2 regions of the Caldicoprobacter faecalis genome follow, and region 1 is predicted to be linked to the other one. Evidence: riboswitches for the same ligand, from Rfam matches in the RefSeq annotation. Region 1 holds a riboswitch; the other holds the start of a gene.
What was found. A riboswitch is a leader RNA that binds a small molecule or an ion and turns the genes downstream of it on or off. The one in region 1 is predicted to bind thiamine pyrophosphate.

Region 1 (4,217 bases):
TGCTTATCTTGAACCGCCTCAGTTTTCACCTCTGGCTTCACACGCCAAACTCATTTTATCCTTCAAAAACGCTTGTCCCGGCACAGCATTTCCATGTAAACTCAATAAGACATAAGATAGCGTTCCTGCTCTGGGGTCAGGGAATCGATGTTGATGCCCATGGCCTGGAGTTTCATCCGTGCCACCCTGTAATCGATAAACCGTGGAACGCTGTATACTTTTGGTTCGAGCTTGTCCCCGTTCTCAATCAGATACTGCACCGAAAGGGCCTGCAGCGCAAAGCTCATATCCATGATTTCGGCAGGGTGCCCGTCACCCGAGGCCAGGTTCACCAGCCTTCCCTGGGCCAGGAGATTCAGCACCCTTCCATCCTTCATCACGTAGCCCTCAACATTATGGCGCATCATGCGCTTTTCCACCGCCAGGGCCTCCAGATCAGGTTTGCATATTTCAACGTCAAAGTGCCCCGCATTGGCTAGCAGTACCCCATCCTTCATCCTTTCAAAGTGCTCTCGCCTTATGACCTTGGTGCAACCGGTGGTGGTTATGAATACATCGCCAATCTCGGCAGCCTCAAGCATGGTCATCACCCTGAAGCCATCCATGGCAGCCTCCAAGGCTTTTATCGGGTCCACCTCGGTTATGATCACGTTTGCACCAAGGCCCCTGGCCTTCATGGCCACCCCTTTTCCGCACCAGCCATACCCTGCCACCACCACGTTCTTGCCCGCGATGATGAGGTTTGTGGTGCGCATGATACCATCCCATACCGACTGTCCCGTGCCATACCGGTTGTCGAAGAGGTGTTTACAGTAGGCATCATTTACGGCGATCATGGGAAACTTAAGCTTGCCTTCCCGTTCCCTGGCCCGCAGCCTGAGGACGCCGGTGGTGGTCTCCTCGCAGCCGCCTATTATCCTGTCACACAGTTCCTGGCGCGAAGAATGCAGCATAGCCACCAGGTCTCCCCCATCATCGATGATGATGTCGGGCCTTATATCCAGCGTCCTGCTCAAATGCTCTTTATACTCCTCTTCGGTGGCGCCGTGCCATGCATGAACTGTAAGCCCGGCTTTTACCAGCGCCGCCGCCACGGCATCCTGCGTAGATAAAGGGTTGCTGCCGGTGACAGCAACTTCAGCACCTCCGGCTGCCAAAACGAGGCACAGATAAGCCGTTTTGGCCTCTAGATGTACCGACACCGCAATCTTCTTACCCTTAAAAGGTTTTGTCGCCTCAAATTCCTTCTCCAGTTGGTTGAGCAATGGCATGTAGCGCCTGACCCAGTCGATTCGTCTCTGGCCTTCATCTGCCAGAGTTATGTCTCTGATAGTGCTGTTCATAGAAAAATGCCTCCCCGTATTGATTTCGCAAAGTACAGCATAACCATATTTTAGCACATTGTCACAAAAATGTATCGTTAAATTCTAAACGTATGACAATCCTTACCCCTTTTCTCGGTTTTAGTAGTATGCTATAATTAATATAGCATCCCGTTTGCCGCTGTATCATATCCAGAAAGCGTATTTGCATATCTATTATACCGTATTCCTCAGCGTTTTACTTCAACGGGAGTAAAAACGTATAAGGAGGAATGGGTAGTATGGGGGCCCAGTATGTCAAGGAGTTTAATGCGGATCTGGGAGAGCTTTCATTACTTGCAGGCGGCAAACACTGGAAAAGATTCCATGCCAGCAAGATAATCAAGTTTCAACGCACCACCGGCATAAAGAAAATACTATTCTTCTCCAAGCCCGTTGAAAGGATAGAAGTTCACGTTCAGGGCGAAGATGCACCATATATCATCGAAAAGGGCATTATAAAGGACGATTTCCAGTGGATCGTCGATGTGCTCAAGAGATTCGCAGAAAAGAACAAGGTACCATTTAACGAGTAAAGTCCAGGCAAAATACCTGGACTTTTTATTTTACAAGCATCGCATTCAAAGGATTGTAATAACCGAAGATTCCAAACTTTTGTGTATAAATGATTAAAGGAGTTTCCTCCTGAGTTTTTTACTTTGCACATTAAGCTGAATAATTAGAAGAGGATCTATTATCCATGTGCAGTTGGAATTCGAGGGACCTGTACAGCAACCCTACAATCACCATTGAGATTATAAGCTCTGGAAGCAGGTAAGAGCCGTTGTAGAGTATGGAGTATACCCATGGGCTTTGTCCCTCAGGAGCGTAACTTGCAAAGACCGTTACACCCGATATCACATGGCATATGAAGCGCCCCAGTATACCCAAGAATACCCCGGCCATAACCCCAGCCATGCCCTTTTGCCTGAACAAACCAGCCAAACCGAGGCAGCCAAACGCTATGATATAATCGAACAATATCGATATTATATGATAGCTGTATTTTTCGCCCAGAATAAACTGAAGCAAGCCATATGCCATCCCGGCAAGTATGCCCCCTCGGGCACCCCATCTTACCGCAAAAAAGAGTATTGGAACCATGGATCCTGCCGTAACCGACCCACCTTGCGGTAATTCATAAACCTTTACATAGCTAAGCACCTGCGCCAGAGCTATCATAACTCCGGCTTCCACCAGCATCCTGGTGTTCGTCCTCTTCATACTATCCTCTCCTCCCTTTTTCCGGGGAGAAAAAAGACTACATGCCAAACAATAGGGCACGTAGTCCCCTTCCACAATTCGTTCCCTACGCTGGCATTACCCAGATCAGGTTCATCGGGTCGGAGTCATACAACTCCCTCTCAGCCGAATTGCTTCAGCTCCCCGTTTGATATTTAATTTTTATTATGGTAATATAATAACATTTATACATGTAATTGTCCAGGCCTAGCACCCAACATTTTAACCCCGATAACCTCAATAAATCCATTAAAAATCAAATGAAAGTCCATTTCCCCATCTTACAACAAGATTGTGGCAAAATTTCATACAAAAGCGCATTTGTTTTTCTATGGCTCCACATATATTGCTACAGCAGTTTCATCTATTACATGCGGGTTTACCTGCTGACCGTTTACCAGGATTTTCTCGATACCTTCTCCTCCTTCAAATACTACTCTGAATCCCTTTTGCCCTTCAGGGTATTCATAATACAACTTCTCCATCTCTATTTTCACTGTATCCATATCCTTCCGATACTTTATTCTATATAAATTGTACTTTCCATTCTTATAATTTTCCGTAATCATATCATCTTCATAATAAACATATTCCGCCTGCGCAACTCCCGGGAAAACATGGAATTTTACTTTTATGCCATCGGCAGTGCAGCTTACCGGTTCAGCCATGGGTATTATTGCTCCCGCTTTAACAAAAAGCGGCATTTTATCCAATGGCGCTTCAACGAGATAGTATTTGCCACCTTCATATTCTTTTCCCGTCCACCAGTCTATCCAGTTACCTTCTGGCAAATATACTGCCCTTATCGTTTTGCCGGGTTCATATATGGGAGCTCCAAGTATGCTATCTCCCAGCATAAACTCGTCAAACATGAAATAAGTTTTCTCATCACCCGGATATTCCAAAACAAGAGGTCTCAGTACGGGCATGCCGTTTTTGTGTGATTCATAAAACAAATTGTAGATATACGGCAACAGCTTATAGCGCAACTTTATAAATTGCGTAGCGATTTTTTGTGCTCGTTCTCCAAACGCCCATGGCTCCTGTTCCCTCTTTCCCAGCGCATTGTGATTCCTACAAAACGGATAGAATACGCCTACCTGAATCCATCTTATAAAAAGTTCTTCACTACAATCATCTTCAAAACCTCCTATATCGGCTCCGCAGAACGGCTCTCCCGAAAGCCCCATGTTTAAAAGCATTGGAATGGAAAGCTTGACGTGATCCCAGTGACTCCTGTTGTCCCCTGTCCACACAGCCGCGTATCTCTGTATACCCGAAAAAGCCGCCCTTGTCAATATAAAAGGCCGTTGATTGGGTCTAAACCTCAACATCGCATCCTTAGTCGCCATAGCCATATTCAGCGCATAAACATTGTGAAACTGTGCGTGTGTGATTGGCTGGCCATCGTTTAAGTGTATCATATCCTCGGGCATAGTTTTAGAAGGTGTATCCATAACCGCTGGCTCATTCATGTCATTCCATATTCCGTCTATTCCCATTTCAATAAATTCTCTGTGTTTCTCTGCCCACCATTTCCTCACATCGCTCCTCGAAAAGTCAGGAAAGCATGAAGGCCCTGGCCAAACCCTACCCACAAAAGGCAAACCATTA
Region 2 (4,217 bases), on a different contig from region 1:
TACGGTATTCAATTGACAGTTTTCTTTACTCCTGAAATCATCACCATGTTTTCGGCTGTTGAAGCGACCCTGATAGGCTTTGGACTGTTTTGGCTTGTATCGGTATTCATTGGTGTGCTTATATTCTGCTTTAATATCGTGATCGGTAAGATGAGCGGGTTGGTAGCAAGCGGCGTGTTCATATTCATGTCATATTTTTCAATCTATGCCGGTACTCTAAACTTTGGTCCTAAAATCTATTATTTTTCACCGTATAGCTGGGCCAGCATGAACTATCTGAACTGGAAGTATACAGGTGAGATTCCTTCGCCGACTTATGCGGTGTTCTGTCTGCTGGGAGCGATATTATTTATGAGCATAGTTTCGGTAATAGTGTTTTGTAAAAAAGATATAAATATACAGGAATGGGGGGCTTGATGTGGCGGAGTATATGGTAGAGGTTTTGGATGCTGTAAAAAAATTTAAAGAGACGGTGGCGCTGAATCATGTGACGGTCAAATTTGAAACCGGCAAGATCCACGGGATAATCGGGCGCAACGGTTCGGGGAAGACCGTGCTTTTCAAATGCATCTGCGGGTTTATGCAATTAACTTCCGGCAGCATTTTGATAGACGGTCGTCCCGTGAGGCCAGGAGCAGCTCAAGAGATCGGCATCATTGTTGAAGACCCAGGCTTTATCGGCTCACTAAGCGGATACAAAAACCTTAAGCTGCTGGCATCCATACGGCGGAAGATATCGGATGCAGAGATTCGTGAGGCGCTTGAACGTGTAGGGCTTGATCCCAACCTCAAAAAACACGTCAGCAAATACTCTTTGGGAATGAGGCACCGGCTAGGAATTGCACAGGCCATAATGGAGAGGCCAAAGCTGCTAATTCTGGATGAGCCGATGAACGGCCTTGATAAGCAGGGCGTTTTAGAAATCCGCGAGGTGCTCAAGGAATTAAATAGGGAAGGAGCTACCATTATATTGTCATCACATTATGCCGAGGACATAGAGGCGCTGTGCGATACCGTTTATGAGATGGACGGAGGTGTTTTGACACGCATTAGCTGACGGATATTATATTGATTGCGAGTAAAAAACCAAAAAACGTTCTTTACATATCCCAGCATTCGGTGTATAATTGTATAAAACTGAATAGATGGATACCAACGCTAGGGGTGCCGAAAGGCTGAGAAAGGGCATGCCGAGAAGGCTGCTCTTAACCCTTTGAACCTGATGTGGTTAGTACCACCGTAGGGAAGCGTTGTGGATATATCGCCACGACAAAAAGCCTACCCTATGGGGGTAGGCTTTTTCGGTTCAATGCCCCTCTCTCCTTTCACCCCTGTTAACATGCGCCCTTTAAAATCCCAAGTGAGTATCCATAAAAACTCCTGATAAGCAAGGTGGCTTTAGGTGCAGAATCGTCAAGCCAATATGTTTGAGCTGCCGACAAGGTATGCGTAAGTGCCAGCAAACAATATAGGCCAGATATAAACATAATTGCCATAAGGTTCCAAAGGCATAAGGTGGAGTTATTTAGTTTTGTCATACATTATAACCAATTTTTGAGAGAGGAGGAATAAAATGCAAATAACGGTAAACGGTCAAAAAACCACAGTAAACGAGGGAATTACCCTATACAACTTTTTAAAGGACAAAGGGCTTGACCCTCAGAAGGTGGTGGTTGAACACAACTACAGGATAGTCAGATCCGAAGAATGGCAAAACATAGTGCTAAAAGAAAACGACAACCTGGAAATCTTGAAATTTGTTGGAGGAGGCTGATACGCCATGGATGACAAACTGGTCATAGCCGGTCAGGAACTCTCAAGCCGGCTTTTCATAGGCACGGGAAAATTCCACTCACATAGGGTCATCCCCGAGGTGATAAACCGCTCGGGAGCGCAGGTGGTTACCGTTGCATTGAGGAGGGTAAACCTGGATTATCCTGAGGAAAACATGCTCAACTACATACCCGACGGGTGCATAATAATGCCCAATACCTCGGGGGCGAGAAACGCCGAAGAAGCGGTGCGCATAGCAAGGATAGCAAGAGCAGCCTGCGGCAGCAACTGGATAAAGATCGAGGTGATCAATGACAACAAATACCTGCTTCCCGACAACTATGAGACCATAAAGGCCACCGAAATACTGGTAAAGGAAGGCTTCATAGTCCTTCCCTATATGAGCCCTGATTTAATAGCCGCACGGAGGCTGAGGGATGCAGGCGCTGCCGCTGTTATGCCCCTTGGCGCCCCGATTGGTACAAACAAGGGGCTGAAAGCCCGGGAACTCATAAAGATCATGATCGACGAGATCGACCTTCCCGTGATAGTCGACGCCGGGCTGGGAAGGCCCTCCCATGCCGCCGAAGCAATGGAGATGGGCGCCGCTGCAGTGCTGGTCAACACCGCCATAGCCACTGCCGACGACCCGGTCGCCATGGCAGAGGCGTTTTCGCTGGCAGTCAAAGCCGGTAGAATGGCTTATCTGGCGGGCATGGGGGTAGTCAAGGAATACGCCGAAGCTTCTTCGCCTCTAACCGGATTTTTAAGATAAGATTCGAGGTGCAGGTATATGAGCTTTTACGACGTGTATCTCAAATATAAAGGCTTTGATTTTGAGGGCTTTTTAAACAGCGTAACCGACAGCCAAATAATGAAAATACTCAGCAAGGAAAAGCTTAATGACCTTGACTTTTTGGCCCTGTTATCCGACAAGGCCAAGGAATACCTGGAACCCATGGCCATCAAAGCAAGGCAGCTTACCCTCAAAAACTTTGGGAGGGCGATCCTGCTCTATACTCCCCTTTACCTTTCCAATTACTGCGTCAACCAGTGTGCCTACTGCGGCTTCAACTGCAAAAATAAGATAGCCCGGAAAAAGCTTTCACTGGATGAGGTGAGAAAGGAGGCCGAAGCCATAGCCTCCACAGGGCTCAAGCACATACTCATTTTAACCGGCGAATCCAGAAAGCATACGCCGGTCTCATACATAAAGAGCTGCGTGGAGGTTTTAAAGGATTACTTCAGCTCCATCTCGATAGAGGTATATCCTCTGGATACCGAGGAGTACGCCGAGCTCATAGAAGCAGGAGTCGATGGCCTCACCCTGTACCAGGAGACATACGACGATGAAGTGTACATGGAAGTGCACCTTAAGGGACCCAAGAGGAATTACAGGTACAGGCTTGACGCTCCCGAAAGGGCGTGCATGGCATCCATGCGCTGCGTCAACATAGGTGCACTTTTGGGGCTGAATGACTGGCAAAAGGAGGCTTTTTTTACCGGGCTGCATGCCAGTTACCTGCAGGATAAGTACCCCGATGTGGAGATAAGCGTATCCCTGCCGCGACTGAGGCCCCATTTCGGGAACTTTACGCCCAGATCCCCTGTCAGCGACAAGGACCTGGTCCAGATAATGTTGGCCATAAGGCTGTTCATGCCACGAGCTGGCATCACCATCTCCACAAGGGAAAGGCCCCAGCTCAGGGATAACCTGATAGGCCTGGGGGTCACCAAGCTTTCAGCGGGGTCTTCCACCCAAGTGGGTGGCCACGCCATTGAGGACAAAGGCGACGGCCAGTTTGACATAGCAGATACCAGGAGCGTGGCGCAGATAAGGGATATGCTGTACAGCAAGGGATTTCAACCGGTCTTCAAAGACTGGCAGGCAATCTGAATCAGACTATGAAAGGATGGTCGTACAGCCGTGAACCGATTTGAAGAAGCACTGGTGAAATATATTGGCCATACAAACCTTCAAAAGCTCCAGCAGGTCAAGGTGGGCATAGCCGGCGCAGGGGGCCTGGGCTCCAACTGCGCTTTAAACCTGGTAAGAAGCGGGATAAAAAGGCTCAAGATAGTGGACTTCGACAGGGTGGAGCTTTCCAACTTGAACAGGCAGTTTTACTTTTACGACCAGGTAGGGATGCCCAAGGTGGAAGCGCTGAAATCAAATTTGCAGAGGATTAATCCAGACGTGGAGATAGAAACACTACAGGAAAAGATCACGCAGGAGAACATCCATGAAATATTCGATGACTGCGACATCATCATTGAGGCTTTTGACAACCCCTCATGTAAAAAGATGATAGTGGAGCATTACGGCTCAAGCGGTAAACTGGTGGTGGCGGTCTCGGGCCTGGGCGGCTGGGGCAACAGCGATGACATCAAGGTAAAAAAGGTCCACTCCACCCTGTATATAGTAGGGGACATGCGTTCAGAAG

Region 2: linked by a shared signal. The riboswitch ahead of thiS (sulfur carrier protein ThiS) and the one ahead of thiT (energy-coupled thiamine transporter ThiT) in region 1 are both predicted to bind thiamine pyrophosphate.

What each region holds. Positions count from the first base shown of each region.
Region 1 is NZ_FOXR01000010.1:24,922-29,138, forward strand. It holds gene BM241_RS05590 (adenosylhomocysteinase) at 102-1,343, opposite strand; gene BM241_RS05595 (hypothetical protein) at 1,604-1,897, shown strand; gene thiT (energy-coupled thiamine transporter ThiT) at 2,028-2,585, opposite strand; TPP riboswitch at 2,651-2,760, opposite strand; gene BM241_RS05605 (glycoside hydrolase family 31 protein) at 2,933-4,217, opposite strand, start outside.
Region 2 is NZ_FOXR01000050.1:4,683-8,899, reverse strand. It holds gene BM241_RS12540 (hypothetical protein) at 1-417, shown strand, start outside; gene BM241_RS11380 (ABC transporter ATP-binding protein) at 419-1,057, shown strand; TPP riboswitch at 1,151-1,263, shown strand; gene thiS (sulfur carrier protein ThiS) at 1,574-1,774, shown strand; gene BM241_RS11370 (thiazole synthase) at 1,781-2,548, shown strand; gene thiH (2-iminoacetate synthase ThiH) at 2,567-3,670, shown strand; gene thiF (sulfur carrier protein ThiS adenylyltransferase ThiF) at 3,701-4,217, shown strand, end outside.